Regions from separate parts of the Methylomonas sp. MED-D genome, predicted to be linked through region 2. Evidence: riboswitches for the same ligand, from Rfam matches in the RefSeq annotation. Region 2 holds a riboswitch; each other region holds the start of a gene.
What was found. A riboswitch is a leader RNA that binds a small molecule or an ion and turns the genes downstream of it on or off. The one in region 2 is predicted to bind cyclic di-GMP.
Positions count from the first base shown of each region.

Region 1 (6,694 bases), 460 kb from region 2:
AGTTGGCGGTGGTGGTGGTCGGCGAACACTCTCATAACAAACAACTGCTGGCTTTTTATACCCACGACGGCAAGCCGCCCGAGCAGGAGGTGCTGAAAGCGTTTTTGCGTGAAAGCTTGCCGGAATACATGGTGCCACTCGCACTGTTTGCCGTCGAGGTTTTGCCGATGACGCCCGGCGGGAAAATCGACCGGAACGCCTTGGCGCGGCAAGCGAGCGGCGTACAGATCGGCAATGCCGATTTTAGTCCGCCGAGCGGCCAACTGGAGCAACAACTAGCCGACATTTGGCGGGCGCTGTTGAACATCGAGCGGGTTGGCGTGCGCGACAATTTCTTTCAATTGGGCGGCCACTCCTTGTTGACCGTGCAACTGATTAGTCGTATCAACGCCATTCTCCCCGACAGCTCGTTGAATCTCGCCGATATTTTCAAATACCCGACGATAAAAGCGTTGACCGACTACTTAGAAAGCTCGATGGATAAACCAACGAATTCAGTATATTTGCTTAATCTGCGCTCGGGGATTCCGACGTTTATCGTGCCGGGCATGCCCGGCTTGAGCGACGGCTATGTTGAACTGGCGGAATGCCTCAAGCGCGAAGGGCCGGTTTACGGCTTGCAAATGAAAGGCTATGCGGGCGATCAGCCGGCGGCCACGGTCGAGGAAATGGCGGCGCACAATATCGAGCAGATCGGGCGCGTCTGGCCGCAAGGGCGAATCAATTTATACGCGCACAGTTACGGTGGCACCGTCGTCTACGAAATGCTGCGCCAGTTGCAAGATTCGGCCTACGAAATCGGCGAAGTGGTGTTGATCGATAGCGGTTTGTTGTTGAGGCAAAGCCGCGTGGACAAAGCCTCGGTCAAGGCCTTTTGCAACTTCATGCTGACTAGCGCCGGCATTTCGCCCGAGCCTTATCGCGCCGCCATCGCCGACGTTTTAAAAACCAAGCCCTACTCGGAATGGAAAGACTGCTTTGCGTTGCTGTTGGCGGATATCGTTCCTAATCTGGATGCCGGGGATTTTCGGAAAATCTGGCAGGTGACCGAGGCGTCGATTACCGCTAATTACCGTTACACTGCCAAGTTGCCGTATTCGGTGACGCTGGTGATTGCCGACGGCAGTAAAGGTTGGTTGGCGGCCAACGAGTGGGACGATTATTACCAAACCGTCAACGTCATCAAGGCCAAGGGCGAGCACTTCACGGTGGTCAAGCAGCCATTTTGCGCGGCTTGGTTGCGCGAACTGAGTCCGGAGCCGGCGGCTTCGCCGTCAACGCTAGCCGCGCCGCCGCTTGCCGAGTCTGGCGCGATCGCTAGCCTGCTGAGCGTTAGGGGGCTGGAGAAGCATTACGGAAAAGTCACGGCGGTCGCTGGCGTCAGCTTTGAATTGCAAGCCGGGACGTGTTTCGGCTTGCTGGGTCCGAACGGCGCGGGCAAGACCTCCACGCTGGAAATGATGGAGGGCATACTCAAGCCCAGCAAAGGCGAGATCTTGTTTCGCGGCGAGCCTATCGACCGGCGTTATAGCCAACATATCGGCATTCAGTTTCAGCATACGGCCTTGCCGGACACCCTGACGGTCAAGGAATCCCTGCAACTGTTTCAAAAGCTGTATCCGCGCGGTTTGCCGCTGGAAGAGATTATCGAAGCCTGTGCCTTGCAAGACTATATCAATCGCGATTCCCGTAAATTGTCCGGCGGTCAGCGGCAACGCTTGTTGCTGGGCATCGCCTTGATCAACGATCCCGACATTTTATTTCTGGACGAACCGACCACCGGTCTGGACCCGCAATCGCGCCACAACTTCTGGAGCTTGATTCGGGAGATTAAAACGCGCGGCAAGACCATTGTGCTGACCACGCATTACATGGAGGAAGCGGAGCAGCTTTGCGACGAAATCGCCATCATGGATCAAGGCAGGATTATCGTCCAGGACACGCCACAGAATCTATTGCAGGAGCATTTCGACGGCGTACTGATCCGTTTACCGAGTGCCAGCGGCCTGGCGGACATTCCGGGCTTGCCGTTCGCGGTGACTGCCGGCGCCGAAACGGTCGAGTTCGTCACCGCCAATGTGGAAGCGGCGATCGCCCAATTGACGCGCTTGCATGTCTCGCTGGAAGGCTTGACGGTCGCCACGCCGAATCTGGAAAACCTGTTTCTTAAATTAACCGGCCACTCCTTGAGAAATTGAGATGAAGCATTTTTTGGCATTGCTAAAAGCCCGCAATATCGAATTGATCCGCGACAAAGCCACCTGGATCTGGAATTTCGTGTTTCCGGTGATTTTGATCGTCGGCATAGCGGCGATATTCGACGATCAGGACAGCGCGCTGTTTAAAGTGGGCGTGACCGGCGAGGCTAATTCGCAGATTACCGCGTTTAAGACCACCCAATATCTGCAATTCATCGACTACCCGGAACTGGATAAGGCGTTAGCCAAACTCCAGCATCATCAACTGGATATGGTGGTGCAAGGGGGGGCGGAAAACGGGTATTGGATAAACGACAGTTCCGGGCAGGGCTATCTGCTGGAAAAAGTCCTGCTGGCCGGCGATCCAGCCGCCACCTGGAAAAAGCAAGTGGTTTCCGGGCGGCGGGTACGCTACCTCGATTGGGTTTTGCCCGGCATTTTAGCCATCAACATCATGCACGGCGGTTTGTTCGGAGTCGGATTTACGATCGTCAGGTATCGCAAAAGCGGCGTGCTTAAACGCTTGAAAGCCTCGCCGGTCAACGCTTTTGAGTTCCTGTCGGCGCAAGTCGTCAGCCGGCTGGGGCTGTTGATGCTGGCGGTCGTGCTGCAATTTGTCGCGATGAACGTCTTGTTCGACTTTTTAGTGCAGGGGGCTTATGCCTTGTTGGCGCTGATAGCGGTACTCGGTTCGGTAACTTTGATCAGTCTAGGTTTGTTGATGGCGAGCCGGACCGGTAGCGAGGAGTTGGCCTTGGGCATCCTGAACCTGCTGACCTTGCCGATGATACTGCTGTCCGGGGTTTGGTTTTCGCTGGAAGGCGCACCGGCGCTGTTGCAGAACCTGACGCTGATTTTCCCGCTAACCCACATGCTGCAAGCGGCTCGCGCGGTCATGATCGACGGCGCCGGTTTGGCCGAGATAGCACCGGCGTTGATGAGCCTGGCCGCGATGACGCTGTTGTTTCTAACGACCGCCGCGCTGCGGTTTAAATGGGTGGAAGATTGAGGATCGGTCAATCCATGGAGGTCCGTGCGACTCACCGGGAGCTGGCGCATTCCGCCCGTTGATTCGACGCGGCTTAGGTTTCAATTGTTACAAATACCGGCAAATCGTTTGAATAGGTGATTTCACGCAGTTGCTGAGGCAAATCACGTGGTTTGGGTTTGTTTGGCCGTCGGTAAAAATGTTAGTCGTTGTAAAACAATGACTTTTTAATTGGCCTGGTCTTTGCTGTTAGATCAGCAACTCGGGAAATGACGATAGGTTTATGTCGGCGGGTTTGCGTTTCGCGACGCCCTCTCTAAGCCAGTATCGTTGGGTTTCGAGCCTTGGCGGCTGCCCAATGACGGCATCTTGCGCCGTTCGGAAAAGCCGCCGGAAATCTAGGAAAACCTCGCTCAAGGATTCGGGCGATGCCGCACGGAAGCGGCAATTTCGCCACATCCGCCGCGAGGCGGAGCCGGAAAGCCACGGGTCTTGGAATAAGACGGCCGGGTTGCCTTCGAACTTTGGGCTCTGCAATGGGATGTGACGCGCTTCCATCCGTATCGGGGCCTGGATTTTGCCCATTAAATCAATCTTAGATCGTTTTGTAAGGAAAACAATGAACCTATTAAACAAACACAGTTTGAAAGCGGCCTATGCCGGCGTTCTGGCAATCAGCGTATTCGGCGGCGGTCTGTTAACGGCAGGCGATGCCAACGCGGCCCTCGTTAGCGGCGTCGCGAATATGACCATCGACAATTCAGCATTTACCTCGGCCGTTGGCGGTTCCGAAGGTTGGTATATCGCCAATTTTTGGGACGAGACTTATAACGCAACGCCGATCGATCTGGACACGACCGGCGGTGTTGCTCTCAGTCAGACCGAGACCTTCAGCGTTTCGTTGCCGGTGAACGCCAATGGCACCACCATCAGCTACGGCGCGAGAAAGCAGGAGGCCACGACGATGGATGCCAGCAACACGGCGGCAGGCCAAATCGGCTTGAGCGGTGCATTTCGGATGGAACCCGCCGGTGGCGGCTCCTACCTGAACCCCGGTGATTTTTACCTGAAAAAAGCCGGTGGGACGTGGAATATCTTTACCTACAGCGCCGGTTTTAGTAGCCCCGCGCAAGATCCAGCCTTGTTCCGCTTGGTGAATGCCACCGAGTCGGTAAACGGTAACGGCGAATTATCGCTAAGCGGCGATTTGTATCTTTCCACTTTGGGTTACTCCTGGAATTTGCTGTTTAACGGCAGCACATCGGTCAAAGTGGGTACCTTCAATCTGGCGCCCGCCGCAGTGCCGCTGCCGGCCGGCGTGTGGTTGTTCGGGAGCGGATTGGTTGGCCTGTTAGGCGCTTCCAGAGGTAAATCGGGCTTATCCGCCTAAGCCTACCAGACCGCTCAACCTTCCGTCGCAAAAGGCTGCGGGGCGCTTTGCTTTCCGTTAACGGACGGGGGTAGAGCCTGAACTTGGCCGGTAAGCGACTTATTAGAAACCCAATTTTTTTCAAGGAATACGCATGAAATTTCTATACCTGATCGTGCTGTCGTTAACCCTTGCCGCGACATCCGCGCATGGCGCTACCGTATCCGGAGGTTCGCTGATTATCAATATCGATCGAGACGCTTTCGAGAACGGTATCGATTTGGATAGGACCGCTGCGCCATCCATATACGTCGAGGAATACTACGACGCTTCGCTGGCCTCAAAAACCTTTGAAGAGTTGCGCGATTACAATACGCCCGTCGATCTGACCGATTACGCGGCGAACGAAATTCCGGCCACCGGATTGAAATTTACCGTCAATGGCGCGCATGTGGCTGACAACCCGTCGGGTCGGCACAATAGCGCCACTACCTTCACGTTCGACCCTAACGACATTACCGGCACCGCGTCGGGCTCTATCGGCCTGGCCGGCGGCCTGCGCTATCGAGTGGATGTCACGCCCCCCACTAACCGGGTATTAATGGGCGACATGACGCTGACCTATAATCCCGCGGAAGCGCTAAAAACGCCGGAAAGTTCGGATTGGGTCATTTACAACACCCTCGGCTTTAAAGCGGTGGCTTTCGAGTTGTTTAACGTGGTTTCCGAGATCAACGGAAACGTGCTGTCTTTGAGCGGCGAGTTGGGTTACGGTTGGGGATTCGATCATCTTGGGGCCGGTCCGGCCCGCAATGCTAATGCGCGCATCGGTACCTTCAGCTTTCAAACCTCCGTGGTCCCGCTGCCGGCCGCCGTCTGGATGTTTATGACCGGCTTAATCGGCATGGGCGTGAGCGGTTTTCGCAACAGATCCGCTTGATCGGGATATCAGTTAACAGGAGGTTTCGATGACATGCCATCGCCTTGAAACATCAAAATACTTGACCGTGGTTTCGACGGTTTTCGCGCTGGTCGCCGGCGGATTCGTTACGCAGGCCGATGCCGCGTTGTTAAACGCGAATTCCGGAGGCACCTTCACGATGAATCTGGACCGCGATGCTTTAGCGCTCTCCAACTTCGGCTCGTTGACCCAGCCGGGATACTTTCTGGCGCAATATTTCGACACCATCGAGTCCGACTACACGGTTCGCACCGATTCGTCGTTTTACTTCAATAATCCGACGCGTGTCGAAATTTCAGCCGTGAACTTGGTACACGACATCACCCCCGTCAGTGCCAGCAACCCCAGCGGTCAGCTTTCCGGCCGCAACGTCCAAGCCACGACGCCGGACTTCTCAATCGATTCGGACACCTTGGCGGGTACCGGCACGATGGGCATGACCGGCGTCGAGATGTTTCGAGGAAGCTTTTCCGGCACCTTGCTGAACGGCGATTACTCGCTGAAATACGACCCGGAGGCGCGGCAGACCATGTGGGATGCCTTTGGCGTTTCGGGCACGCCGGGCGGCTGGTATTTGCAGAATAACGTTTCGTTTAGCGCGGTGGCTTACGAATTGGCTAATTTGCGGTTGCAGTACAGCAGTGCCGGCGATTGGATGCTCAGCGGCGATTTATTACTGTCCCCCGAAAACGCGTTCTTTTTGAAAAATACCGTCTTGGCCGATTTGGGGGATTTTTGTTTAGGCGTGGGTGCCTATAGCGGTTGCGGCCAAGTGGCCGCCGTTCCATTGCCTTCGGCGGTTTGGTTCTTCGCTTCGGGGATTGCCGGTATCGGTATCAACGGCTATCGCCGATTCAGGAGGGCGTGATGGACGTTCGCCTAGGTCGCGTCGTGCCGTTGCCGCGAGGGATTTTCGCCCATTGCTTGGGCTTGAGCGTGTTAGCGGTCTGCGGCGCGATGCCGGAAAGCGCCGCTGCGCAATCGCTGTTTCCGTACGGACCGTATTCGAGCATTCAAATGAATGTGGACCCGGCCGGCGACAATATCGCCGGCGACGCGGCTCACGAGCCGACGATCGCTCTCGATCCGAATAACCCAGACCGGTTGGTCGCGGGCTGGAAGCAATTTGCCAGTATCGCTTCGGGCAGCCGGGAAGGCGGTTGGACTTATAGCGACGA
Region 1 covers NZ_CP189965.1:1,030,262-1,036,955, forward strand. The annotation lists gene ACQE3E_RS04565 (non-ribosomal peptide synthetase) at 1-2,198, shown strand, start outside; gene ACQE3E_RS04570 (ABC transporter permease) at 2,200-3,207, shown strand; cyclic di-GMP riboswitch class I at 3,629-3,705, shown strand; gene ACQE3E_RS04575 (hypothetical protein) at 3,806-4,576, shown strand; gene ACQE3E_RS04580 (VPLPA-CTERM sorting domain-containing protein) at 4,710-5,495, shown strand; gene ACQE3E_RS04585 (hypothetical protein) at 5,524-6,384, shown strand; gene ACQE3E_RS04590 (sialidase family protein) at 6,384-6,694, shown strand, end outside.
Region 1: linked by a shared signal. The riboswitch ahead of ACQE3E_RS04575 (hypothetical protein) and the one ahead of ACQE3E_RS02530 (IS1182 family transposase) in region 2 are both predicted to bind cyclic di-GMP.

Region 2 (6,694 bases):
ATCCGCCGTAAGACGCGGTATCGGTGCCGGCACCGCCGTCCATCACGTCGTTGCCCAAGCCGCCGATTATCACGTTATTTCCGGCGTTGCCTGTCAGCGTGTCGTTAAGATTGCTACCGGTCAGATTCTCGAAATTGCTCAGCGTATCGATGCCGGCGCCGGCTCCGCCGTCCATGATGTCGTCGCCGACGTCGCCCAGGATAGTATTGGCACCGGCATTGCCGGTAATCGTATTGTTTAGCGCGTTGCCGATGCCGGTCACGGCATTGCCGGCTAGCCTTAAAATTTCCACGTTCGCGCCCAAGGTATGCGACGACAAATAACTGATGACGGTGTCGGTGCCGTTACCGCCGGATTCGCTATAACTGTCGCCGCTTTGTTCGATGATATAGGTGTCGTTACCGGCGCCGCCGGCGTAACTGTCGTTACCCAAGCCGCCGTCGAATCAATCGTCGCCGTTATTGCCGCTCAGCGAATCGGCGAATTCCGTCCCTTTCGAGACGTCATGCCCGCTGGTACCGTTGATTACAACTGGCGCGACCGGCGCGGGGCTTAATGGTAGCGGTCGCTAAAGGCGTGGCAATCGTGGCATTGACCGCGCCGTTGAGAGTTAGCGTAAAGTTTTCGAGCGTGGTTTCCGCGACGATGTCGTCGGCTAACGTGATTCGCACCGATTTGGTGATTTCGCCGGGCGCGAACACCAACGTGCCACTGGCGTTTGAAAAATCGCCGCCACTGGTGGCCGTGCTGCTGGCGGTCGAATAATTCACTTTAACCTGGGACGCGCTGGGCGCCGATAAGGAGACCAGAAAGTCGACCGTACCCTTGGTTTCCAACGCCACCGCTTCGGCGATTGTGATTGATGGCAACGCCGCCGGAGCGGCATCGCTGTTGGCGATCACGACATGCGAAATGGCATCGCCAATGGTGGCGCCGATCGGGCTGGACAACACGACATCGAAGGACTCGAAGCCTTCCGCCGCCGTGTCGTTCAAAATGCCGAACACGACTGTTTTGGCAACTTCGCCTGGCAAGAATGCCACTTTCCCGAACGGGAAGCTCCGGAAATCGCCGCCGTCCGTCGCTATCACGTTTTGCGAGCCGACATTCAGCGTCACGTTGCCGGTGGACGGTTTATCTAAAATCACGGTCACGCTGACGGTTTGCGCGCTTTCGTCGACTACCGCGTCGGTAATACGAGCAATGGGCGTGCCGGAGGCGGCGTCGTTGTCGATGATGTCGGCGATCGCGCGTTCGTCGGCGATGGTGGCGTTGGCGCTGGGCGAGTACAGGTCCTGGAAGAAGTTTTGCAGGGATTCGGGGCTGACGTCGTTGGTCAGTTTGACCCGCACTGTCTTTTCGGTTTCACCGGCCGCGAAGGTCAAAAAGCCGGACTGGCTATCGAAATCGCTACCGCTGCCGGCCGTGCCGCCGACGGTGGTGTAATTCACTTTCACCGTGCCGGTGTTGGGTTTGTCCAGCCGGACAATGAAGTCGGCGTAGGCTTGCGATTCGTCCACCACCAGATCGTCCACGTAAATATTCGAGTTGGTCACCGCCGCCGCGTCGTTTTCGAAGATGATCGCGGTGCCGGTGCCGTCCAGGGTGGTGGCGTTGCTTAGGCTGGACAGCACCAGATTGAAGGCTTCCGAGCTTTCCGCCGCCGTGTCGTTGATCAGGGTGACCTTGACGGTCTTGGCGGTTTCGCCGGGTGCGAACACCAGGCTGCCGCTGGCGGCCACGTAGTCGGAGCCGGCGCTGGCGCTGCCGTTTTGGGTGGCGTAGTTCATGGTCACCACGCTGGTGGACGGCCGGTCCAGGGTAATCACGAACACGGCTTCCCTGCCGGGTCGGAGCCGGCGCTGGCGCTGCCGTTTTGAGTGGCGTAGTTCATGGTCACCACGCTGGTGGATGGCCGGTCCAGGGTAATCACGAACACCGCCTCCTTGGTGGCCTCATCGACGATGAAGTCGTTGATGCCGACCACCGGCGTGCCGGAGGCGGCGTCGTTATCGACGATGCTGGCCATGCCCCATTCGTCGGCGACGGTGGCGTTGGCGCTGGGCGCGGTCAGCCGTAGGAAGAAGTTTTGCAGCGATTCCAGCGCCGTGTCGTTGATGATCGGCACGCTAACCGTTTTAGTCAACTCGCCGGCCAAAAAGCTCAGTGTCCCGTTTACGCCGGTAAAATCACTCCCGCTGGTCGCGGTACCGTTTGACGTTGAGTAATTCACCGTAACCGTTGTCGCGTTTGCGACATCGAGTCTCACGGTAAATACCGCATTGCCATTGGTTTCGTCTACAAACAGATCATCAACCGAAATCATACTAATCGCCACGGCGCTTCTCCTAGAAGATTGTTATTTTTAATTTTCACGCGAAATTAACCCGACGATTTGGCGACGAAATGGCGATTGACGCTGGCTCAAGGAAAAGTGCGCGCAAAAAACCGTTCTCGCCACCGATAAAATCGGCGAGTCGTGTTGGTTAACCGGGTAATGAGTGGGGATAGATGAGATGAGGCAATATATGGCCTAGGAGCCTGTCGGACTTAACTTACCAGCACATCTGTTGTCATCCAGCTCAGCGAAGACGGCGGTCGAAGGAAGGATTTGCCACTGGTTAGGCGAGCGTTTTGGCGTTGGATTCCGATAACGCCAATCGAGCCTTTTGCTGACCAATCGTTTCGACCATTAGACGCCCCTCGCCAAGATATGCATCCGTTTCAAGTTGAAGGCCATGGCCACCAGTTTCCACTCACCGGTGACCGCATCCAGACCGCGTAAGGAGAATTGGCGAAAGCCGAGTACCTGTTTGATGATCCCGAACACGGGTTCCACCGTGCATTTGCGCTTGGCATAACGGGCTTTGCCTTCGCGGGTTTTCAAGTACCAAGCCATCTTTTCCAGCGGATCGTCGCCAGTCGGTTCCGGCGCATCCGGGGCTAAACGTTCCGCCAACGGCCGATGATGACTGTCACGGCCCATGGCGATTAAAGGTTCGATCCGGTTTCGTTCGCAAGCCTGGACGTTGGCGGCACTGAAGTAGCCGGTGTCCGCCAGTAGGGCTTCGGCTTGGCCCAAGGCGTCGGGCAGTTTTTTCAGTTCGGCCAGCATCGGCTCAACTTGTTGTTTGTCGTTGGTCTGCTGCGTGACCGTGGTGGCCACGATCAGCATCGTATCGACATCGACGGCGGCCTGACTGTTGTAGCCTTGCACAAAGCCTTCGTGACTCGGCAGGATGCGCGATTCCTCGTCGGTCAGGTTGATTTGATCGTCGGGCTTGGGGCCGGCTACCGGCGCCTTGGGTTCCGGGCCTCGCGGCTTTTGGCCAGCTTGCCGCTGGGCTTCCCGGCGGGACACCTTGTCCTCGTATGCCTGTTCGGCTTGCGCGTCGCGCGGTTTGGCCCGCTCGGCGATCTTGGCTTTCGCTTCACGCAAGGTTTTCAGCCGGTCTTCCCGCCGCGCCAATTCGTCCGGCAGATCAAGGCCGTCCCGGTCGTCCACCGCGTCGGTTTCGTCGGCCTTTTGCAGTAAGGCCTGAACTTCGTCTCGTAGCTGTGCTTCGAGCTTTTCGATATGGCTGTGGGACAAGGCCTTGTGCTTGGAGGCATTCGCTTTGAGCTTGGTGCCGTCCAACGCGATTTGCCCCAGCTTCACCAACTTCATCGCTTGCGCCAGACTCAGCACTTGGACGAACAGGTCTTCCAACTCGACCAGGAACGTCTTGCGGAAGTGAGCCAGGGTATCGTGATCGGGATGGGTATCACCAGACAAGAAACGAAACGCCACCGAATCGTAGGTGGCCCGTTCGATCTTCCGGCTGGAAAACACGCCGGTGGCGTACCCATAGACCAGCAGTGCCAATAATATCGCCGGATGGTGCGCCGCCGAACCCCGACCTTGATAGCGGCTCGTCAACCGGCTTAAATCCAACTGCTCGATGACTTCGACGACAAAACGCGCCAAGTGATCCTCCGGCAACCATTCGTCCACCGAGGGGGGTAATAGATAGACTTGATGGCGGTTGACAGGAATGAATCGACTCATCAAGGGCTCTCCCGGTTGCTGGTTCTTTCTATACCACCTATTTTATCTAACCAAGTTACCGAAGGGACTATTGGCTTTTAAGTCCGACAGGCTCCTAGACTCGGAAAGCGCCCGCAACTGGTATCTTGTTAACTTGCCCTCAGGCAGTCCGGCTGTCCGATCTGGATCCGCGACTTTCCGCCCCTATTTTCCAATAGGTTTAGCTAATCTGAATGGGGTGATGTTAAGGACAGCGACGCGCTTTTGTCAACCACGAGTCGGCGCTAGATTTTCGAGCTGTTTTTTCTTGCGATGGCAATGATTTCATTAACTTGACTGCTAGCGGTTTCCTGGTTTTTCTGGAGCCGATTCTTCAAGTAGTTTGCCGATAAGCCCTTTTTGCTTGTGTTTGGCACTGGCGCGTTGTTGTCCATGGGCATTCGGATTTTATATCGGCACTAAGGCTAATCCCAGTCTCTCAAAATGCCGTTGACCCATGGCAATTAAAAGGTGTTAGAAGCCATGCTAAGGTGTCTAACACGATACGCCGTTGCGTCTTTCGGTTTCTGGGTCCAATTCAAGCTATCTATCCAGGAATGTGTTCCACTGCGGTTCTCCTCAACGCCTCGGCTTTGCGTTTCCGAGGGTTGCGTTCCGAACTTCCAGCAATTAGCTTGGGTTTGATAGCAGAACCGCGTTTGTAGCAGAGCCGACAAAACCACTGAATTTTATACGGTTGTTGCCAGCCGGCTGCCGGCAGCCGAATTCCGGATGCCTTGCCGTACATGGGCTGGCGAGGCGCCGGTAAAATTGGATTGAAATTTGCTTTACCCCGGTATCCTTCACCTTCTTTTACATGGGGCGCAATATGTCGAACAGTGTTTTTTCCGAAATCTTGAGCGGCTTGTACGACAATCAAGTCATACCTTATCTGGGACCTGGCGTGGTGTTCGACGCCCAGAACAAACTGACTCGCGAGCCCATGCCGGCCGATAGCGATAGCTTGATTCTGGCGATGAACGGTGGCAAACCGATGGCGCCGAAATTGATGTACGAATTTCCGCGCGCCGCGATGAACCAGGAACTGAAGCGCGGCCGCTCGTTTCTGACCCAGTTTCTGGACAAAACTTACGGCGATGCCCAATACACTCGGGCGGCGCTGCACGATTGGCTGGCCGAATGGCGGCCCAAATACGTCATCGATATCAACCGAGACACCCAGTTGCAGGATAGCTATTCCGACGAAGAGCATACCTTGGTCGTCGGTGTCGCTCGGATTACCGCTACCGCGTTCCGGTTTAGAATTTACCATTACGACGGCTCCAGCTATTTCGAAATCCCGCAAGAACAAGTCGACAAGAAGTTGCCGGTACTGTTTAAGCCGATGGGCACGCCACGCCCCGAAGCTAACTATGTCGTTTCCGATGCCGACTATGTCGATTACATCACGGAGCTAATGGGCGGCTTCGCGATTCCGGATTTCTTGAAGGATTACCGCAAAGGCAAGAAATATCTGCTGATCGGCTTGCCGCTGAACCGCGACTCCGAGCGCATGGTGATGAGCGACATCGTCTATTCCGCCGCCGAGCCGAAAGGTTGGTTTATGCGCAAGAATCCGACCCCCAAGGAAATACGCTTTAGCGAACGTCTGGGCTTTGAATTGATCGACGCCGATGTGCAAGAGTTCTTGCAGGCCGTGCAAGGCAGCGCGGTCGCCGCGGCGTAATCCTTGGCCGTAAGCAAACCCGGTTCGGTCGTCAGGCGCGGATTGGGTTTGCGCTTTCTGGCCGAACGAACCGTGGCAATAGTGGTTCGCCAGCGGCAAACCCCGATAACTCCCGTCGTTTGGCCAAAATCCAAGTTTCTAACACCGCAAGCGTAACGTAGTTTGTCTTGTCGATCGGGCTCTGGTCGAATCGTCGGCGCGATGAGTTATTGGCTCGGTCTGGCGGACGGAAGGACCGCTCGCGCTAAACACGGGCAATGTCGCGTCGTTCCATCCGCGCCGGCACAAACCGGCTGCCTCATTAACCTTTTACGATGTTATTGGTTTGGCTGTCCGCCTCGGCTTACGGGGATTGTCGTTCCGGATAGCGGTCCTGTCACATTCCTGTAACTTGTTGGGCTTACAGTCAGGCATTTCCGGCTTTGGGCCGTTTTACGAGTGGCGAACGATGACGACTTTGAGCGAGAGCGCGACTGGCGCGCACACTGTGCGGGCATTCGACGATGAATTGCAGCAGTTACACAGCTTGTTGCTGACGATGACCGAACTGCTGATGCGGCAGTTGGAACAGGCGATGCGGGCACTGGACGCCGGCGATATGGATTTGGCGGAGAAGGTACTGGCGCGTGCCAGCAAGGTCAAACATTGCGAAACTCGAATCGACAACGAGGTCTTGGCGCTGATCGCCAGACGCTGCCCGGTGGCTAACGATCTGCGCACGGCAATTTCCAGTTCGAAAATCGTTGTCGAGCTGGCGAAAATCGGCGAGGAGCTTGCGGACTTCACCCGATTGATCACGGTGCTATACGATCCGGATACCAGCGACCCGAATCCCAAGCTACTGGCCGACATTATCAAGATCGGCGATTTGATCAGGCTGATGTTGAGCAAGTTGATTCAGGCGTTGGAGCAGAGCGACACCGAACCGGCCTACGCCTTGT
Region 2 covers NZ_CP189965.1:570,753-577,446, forward strand. The annotation lists gene ACQE3E_RS02515 (calcium-binding protein) at 1-433, opposite strand, end outside; gene ACQE3E_RS02520 (Calx-beta domain-containing protein) at 504-1,835, opposite strand; gene ACQE3E_RS02525 (Calx-beta domain-containing protein) at 1,826-2,338, opposite strand; gene ACQE3E_RS02530 (IS1182 family transposase) at 2,693-4,048, opposite strand; cyclic di-GMP riboswitch class I at 4,188-4,262, opposite strand; gene ACQE3E_RS02535 (SIR2 family protein) at 4,896-5,753, shown strand; gene phoU (phosphate signaling complex protein PhoU) at 6,202-6,694, shown strand, end outside.

Region 3 (6,694 bases), 2.1 Mb from region 2:
GCGATTACTCATGGTCCGATATCGTTGGAGACGGAAGTGTTAGCGCACAGAATCCAGGCTTGAGTGCTGCCGGTGCATTTTCTTACCGTTTTGCGGTGGACACCAGTTTGAACAGCGGAGCACTCAATTCCCATCATTTGGGCTGGTATGGGCTGGAGTTTACGAATCTCGGCAGCGATGTGTATTCGATCAGCGTGAGACTGGATTACGACTTGCAGGTTGCCGTTACCGGTGAAAACGGTACCGGTTCGGTGAGTGTCGATTATTTTAGTTCGGACGGGCAAACGCTAGCGGGATATGAGAGAGCGGACGCGTGGCTCGGCGCGCCGATCGCGGCGAGTATCGGCCAATCCGACGTCTTCAATTTCGAATTGGCGGCGGGCGAAGCTCAGGGGCTGTTCGCGGATGTTGTGATCGAAAGTCATTTGGAAGCGTCGCCAGTCCCGCTACCGGCGGCGGCATGGTCTTTTCTGGCCGGTTTGATGGGGCTTCTCGGAATAAAAAAACGCCGTTCCGAACATGGGGCGGCGCGGATCAGTCCCGATAACAGGGTTGCGCAATCCTGTCACATTCAATAGCCGAACTCGGTTAAAGGGTGCGGATTGGAATCGCTTACCGCCCGGTCTTGGCAAATTTTCAGGAACCAAGTGAGTCGGCTGTGTCAGCAGGATACGCAAGGAGTGCGTTAAATGCCCTAATAGATGCGGTATTTAACACAGTTTAGATTTGCTCGGGTGTTGTCGGGCCGGAATTCTCTAGCGGTGTTGTTGGCTTGCTATTTGCTTTAGTTTTAGGACTGGGTTGCTTACGTCCTTACTTGCAAGAATCGTTGAAATTTATCAATCCTTCAGTGGAGAACACATGAAAAATAAAATTTTTTACAAATCGAATGCCAAATCGGCATCTAAATTGGGTCTGGGCATTGCGCTGGCGCTGGCTGGCGTGGCTCAGCAAGCTCAAGCGCATGTCGAGTATTACGATCTCAATCAGGGGGCGCAGATTGGCGATCTGACGGCGGCCGGTAAGGTGCTTTCAACCGCGCAATACGGTGGCACGCCGGCGGCGGTATTGGCGTTGGGCGGTGCTGGGCTTACCCCGGCGCAGCGTTCCGCTAATGGTATTGGCTCCGCGCTTAGCGGCCAAAGCGACCGTCCCCTGAACGACCCTTCTCAATGGAATGCGGCTAATCAGGCCTATACCGGGGTTGGCAGCTTTACCAACGTCAATTACTCATCCGCTGCTAGTTCGGCGACGGTAGATGTGGACGATGTGACGTCTTATGGTTGGTACAACGGTACGACGGCGCTGCTCGGCGATAGTCACAAAGTCGACTTTTTTAACTTCCGCCTGGATCAGGAATCGAAGGTGACGATTTCCTGGACTGTCGATGATGGTACCGGTAACTACATCGATTCGGCCTTTACCTTATATAACGGTGTACTGAACTACCAAGCGCACGACGATGCCAATGAGAAGTTGAATCCGAAGACCGGTTTGGCAAATAGCACCAAGGTTCAGGACGCTCTCGACTCGGCGAATGCGCCGGTCGATGCTCAGGGTATCGCTTCTTCATTTCGCGATACCAGTTTCGCGACGATGGGGGCTACCAACTATGTCGGTCAATTCAATGCCTTGGCGAACTGGGGGCAAGCTAATGTCTCGGGCGACTGGGGTAATATCGAGTTTCGACAAGCCGTGAACGACAATAACCCGGCTGGCGGTGCCGGTACTTCCGCCAGCGAGACTATAGAGACTCTGACCTTAATTCTGGGTGCCGGCAATTACACAATTGGGGCTTCCGGCGCGGTGAATCCAGGCGATTTTAGTCTGTCAAATCTGCATGGTCATTTGGAGTTCTCGGCTGTTGCTACCGCAGCCGCCGTGCCGGTGCCGGGTGCTGTTTGGTTGTTCGGCACTGTCTTGGCTGGATTCGTGGGTTTGAATCGCCGCAAAGTATTATTTGCCTAAATTTCCGACTCGGAAAGCTCGATATGTAACCGATGAATAAAAGACACAAGGATGTGTTATCGGTTGTGAACGGCCCGAAAGGGCCGTTTTTTTTGCCTATGAAAGCTGTTCTTGAGCGGGAGCTTGTCGAGGAAGGAAAGTTGTGCGATTTGCCGATATTATTATTGTAAATAACATAGTTTAATTATTTTACCTGTGTCTTCCCCAGGCTCTATGCGGGAAAAATGCATGGCATACGACTTGCATCCGTACAGGCTAGCTTAGCCGACGAAGTATAGAAAAGATTTTTGGATTGGCTATTGTGTTGTCGGACGATTGATGAAAGTTGGTTTTCATCGGCACGGACGTTGGATCTTTTTACTTGGGGGATTTATGTTGAATATGAATAGGTTTAATTGGGCGGCGCTAGCTGTCGTGTCGCTGTGCGGTTTGTCCGGACAGGCGCAGGCGCATGTCGATTACGCGGATTTAAGCGATCCGATTTCGTCGCCGGGTGGCATCAATGGTGGAACGTTTACCAATTTCGGTTGGCATAACGGTACCGAGGCGGTGTTGGGCGATAGTCATTCGTTGGCCGGCGGGACATTTTTTAAATTTCATCTGGACCAATCTTCGTTAGTGACCATCACTTTTAGCGATATCAGTGGAACAGATGCGTTGAATCCGGCATTCAGTTTGTATTCGGGGCTTTTCGCGGCTGAAGCGCACGACGATACGACGGTAGACCCGTTGAACCCTAAAGTATTGGTTTCCACACCAACGCCGCATGTCGTCAAGTTGGCTTCGCCGGTGGATAACGGTGTGTTGTCGCCGTTTCGCGATACCGAGCACGTCGAATATCGCGGCCAGTTCGATGCGCTGGATTCCTGGAGCATGGCCAATAACAGCGGCGAATGGGCGGTGATTCAATATCTGACTCACGTGGGTCCTGCGGGAGGCAATTCGGTGTCGCTGGTGAATTATCTGTTGGGCGCCGGCGATTATACGATCGCGGCCGGCGGCGGAACGGTTTATGACGCTGCAACCGCGCTGGAGGGTTTGGACGGCCAGATTTCCTTAAGCGTGACGGCGGTGCCTTTGCCGGCGGCAGTATGGTTGTTCGCTCCGGTCTTGGCGGGTTTGACGGCAACGGCAAGGAAACGCAATAGCGCCAAAGGTTGACTTTCGTTTTGGGAAATGAGGAGAAAACAGGACGTTTTGCCAGGGATGGTTCGCCACATTCGCCGCGAGGCGAAGCCGGAAAGCCACGGGTCCTCTTAGGGGGAAGGGACGGCCGGGTTGCAATCGATGTAAGGGACGGATTTGGGGTTCACTGCGAATTCAAGGTCTGTCAGAGGGATAATAATTATTACGGTAAAAATAACTATGAAAAAAATGACTTTAAAAGCTTCGGTTTTAACGTTAGTTGGCGGTATGGCATTAATGTCCGGTCAAGCGATGGCGCACGTGGGTTACGGTTCCGCTTTGTACTGGGGCGCGGGCACTTACGATCCGTTGACAGGTAACACCCAAGGCGCGACAAGTACCTATGGCGCTGCGGCAAACTTTACACCCACCGTATCCAGCAACGGCGGTTATCTGGCCGGTTTGAACCCGGATTCCTTGGGTAATACTCACGACATCCGCTTCCGTTATTTCATTCTGGAAAAAGACGCGAATGTTAGCTTCACCATTACCGGTACAACCAATGCCAATGGTGCAAGCACCTTGAACCCAGGCTTCTCGTTGTACAACGGCGTGGTTCCAGCTTCCTCGCACGACGGCGTGGGCGATGTCGCTTCAACCGCGGCTGATCCCGATACCGCCGCCTATTTGGCGGGAGCGCCTGATTTTGCTTCTTGGTCGCCGTTCGCGGGTGTCAATGACATTCGCGGTGGCGCGGCGGCCGGCACAGCCGCTAACCCTACCGGTTTGTGGGGCGTGTTCGATACCAACGGCAGTATTACCACAGGCAACAATGGCACTGCCGGCGCGACCGATACCCATGGACCAAACTATTTGGGTAATTTAGATACTGCTAAGATCGCAACGATTACCTATACCGGCAAATCGGGTGCGGACGCCGTGGCGGGTTCCAGCTTCACCAACTCATCAGGCGGAACTACTGGCGTTTTAGCGGCCGACGGTACGGTGGATAACAGCGTGTCTTGGAATGGCTTTTTGCACGCCGGCGTCTATACCCTGGCAATCGGCGGCGCCAATGTCGCGGAGTACACCCAGTTGTTCAACGACATCGTCAACGGCGGCGCCACCGCCGGTAGCCAGTACGCGGCAGCCTACACAGCCGACCGTTTGGCCCGCGGTTTGACTATCAGCAACTTCAGCGTAACCACCGTTCCCGTTCCTGGTGCGGTTTGGTTGTTCGGTAGCGCATTGATGGGTTTCCTGGGCATGAAACGCCGCGCGCGTAGCACTTAATTCAAGGAAGGTTATCAGATTGATTCGATAACGTATTGGCGGGATGCCAACCATTCGCGAGCGCTCGCCCCAGGAATTGGGGCAAGCGCTCGTTTTTGTTTTGATGCCATCGGGCCGGTTTGTGACGCTTAAGGATGCCGCTTTAAATGACATTCGATGGCCGAGGCGTTTTTCTTTAGTCGCCGGCATACTGTCGATTCGATGCCGGCAACGGACGATTTGGTTTTTCGCGCTTATAATGCCCGGCCCGATTACCGATCGAGTACTTGTTAGGAAGTTCGCGGCGATCAATAGGTTTTTACTTCTTACTCAAAGTTTGGTCAGTCATGTCTGAAAACGGTTTAACAGATTCTAAAGCGCGGAGCGGCGCATTGAGCACCGCCGCGTTGTTTGCCCTGGTGACGCTTAGCGGCGGCGCCGTGATGATCTTAGAACTGCTGGGGACGCGGATTATCGCGCCGTTTTATGGGGTCAGTTTATACGTTTGGACCGCGCTGATTTCGGTAACGATGATTGCGTTGGCGATCGGTTACTACCTGGGCGGTTATTTGTCGGATCGTTATCCGGCCTTGCGGCTGGCGCATATTTTGGCGCTGGCGTCGGTGACAACGGCGCTGATTCCGTTTCTCGGCGGTCCGGTAATGACGTGGACCAATCCACTGGGAATACGCGGCGGCGCGTTTGTCAGTGCGTTGTTATTGTTTACGCTGCCGCTGACTTCGTTGGCGATGGTTGGTCCCTATGTGATCAAAATGGCCACCCGCGACTTGCGGGGTGTGGGTAGGGCAGTCGGTTCGGTGTATGCGGTTAGCACCGTCGGCAGCGTGATCGGCACACTGTTGCTGGCTTTCTATTTGTTGCCGGAATTCGGTACCCGCGCGATCGTGTTCAGCTTGAGTCTGGCGTTATTAGTGGTGGTGATCGGTTTACTGGTTTTCGACAGGCTGGCGCCGTCAACGGGTGGGGCGACGTTTTCGGTGGTATTGGTGGCCGCTCTGACTTGTACGTTGGCGGCGAACGGCTATGCGAAGACCGTCAAATCGGTCGGCGGCTTTAAGGTGTTGCACGAACAGGAAAGCATCTACGGCTGGGTTAGAGTCGTCGACGACGAGCGCAAGGGCTTTCGCTTGCTGTTGTCCGATTCTTCGGTGCTGAGTGCGGTCGAAAAAGCCCAAGGTCGCAGTTTGCTGGGGTATCAGGTGATATTGGGTTTGGTGCCGCCGTTGTTCAGACCCGAGGCCAATCAAGCCTTGCTGATCGGTTTGGGCGGCGGCCATGTTGCTCGCGATTTAAAGGCTAAGGGACTGGCGACGGACACGATAGAAATCGATCCGGTAGTCGCGGATGCCGCGAAGCAGTATTTCAATTTTCAGCCGACCGGCGAATTTTTGGTGGGCGATGCGCGTTACGAAGTCAAAAAGCTCAATAAGCGCTACGACTTCATCATCCACGACTGTTTTACCGGCGGTTCAGAGCCGACACATATGCTGACGGTCGAGATGTTGAGCGGCTTGAGAGCGATGTTGAACGAGCAGGGTATTCTGGCGCTGAACTACGTCGGCTTCACGCAAGGCGAAGGCGCGAACGCGGTGACCTCGGTTTATAAAACGTTGGCCAGTCTGTTCCCGAATATTCGCGTTTTCACCACCGAAAAAGGCGAATTCACCGATTTTATTTTTCTGGCTTCGCGGGGTGGCATCGAATTCGATCGCAATAAGCCGGAACTCGCTCGGCCGATTCAATGGTTGTCGGAGCACGAATATGCGATGACCGATGCCAACGGTATTCTGATTACCGACGATTATAATCCGATGGAAAGCATGCAGGTCAGGAAGGCCGAGAGCTACCGGAAAATTTTCATGGAACGAATCGCACCCGAATTATTGTTGCTTTAATACCGAATAACCGTTTGATCTCGCCGAATCGTCCGCAGGAATGACGCTTCGATAGCATAAAGTAAGCTTGGCCGTGGTGACTATGAATCGATTTTTGACTGGTAAAGTTTGGTTTCGCTTAATCTGGCTCGCTCTGTTTTTGATGGTGGGGCCCGTGAAGAACTGTTGGGCCGTTCTGTCCGCCAGTGCGGGTTCGAATCAGACCGTGCTCTACAACGCGACCGTCACGCTGAGCGGCAGCGCATGGGATGTGACCAAGGCCGTTAAGCGCTGGCAATGGCGGCAGATTAGCGGCAAGAAAGTCAAGTTGCGTAACGCCAATCGCGCGTCCGCTACTTTCGTTAGTCCGTCGGTTGCCGGGACGCTGAAATTCATGTTGACCGTCACCGACAAAGCCAAGCCCAAGGCGTACG
Region 3 covers NZ_CP189965.1:3,669,917-3,676,610, reverse strand. The annotation lists gene ACQE3E_RS16460 (VPLPA-CTERM sorting domain-containing protein) at 1-578, shown strand, start outside; gene ACQE3E_RS16455 (PEP-CTERM sorting domain-containing protein) at 862-1,968, shown strand; gene ACQE3E_RS16450 (VPLPA-CTERM sorting domain-containing protein) at 2,350-3,129, shown strand; cyclic di-GMP riboswitch class I at 3,172-3,254, shown strand; gene ACQE3E_RS16445 (hypothetical protein) at 3,334-4,386, shown strand; gene ACQE3E_RS16440 (fused MFS/spermidine synthase) at 4,758-6,281, shown strand; gene ACQE3E_RS16435 (DUF1566 domain-containing protein) at 6,436-6,694, shown strand, end outside.
Region 3: linked by a shared signal. The riboswitch ahead of ACQE3E_RS16445 (hypothetical protein) and the one ahead of ACQE3E_RS02530 (IS1182 family transposase) in region 2 are both predicted to bind cyclic di-GMP.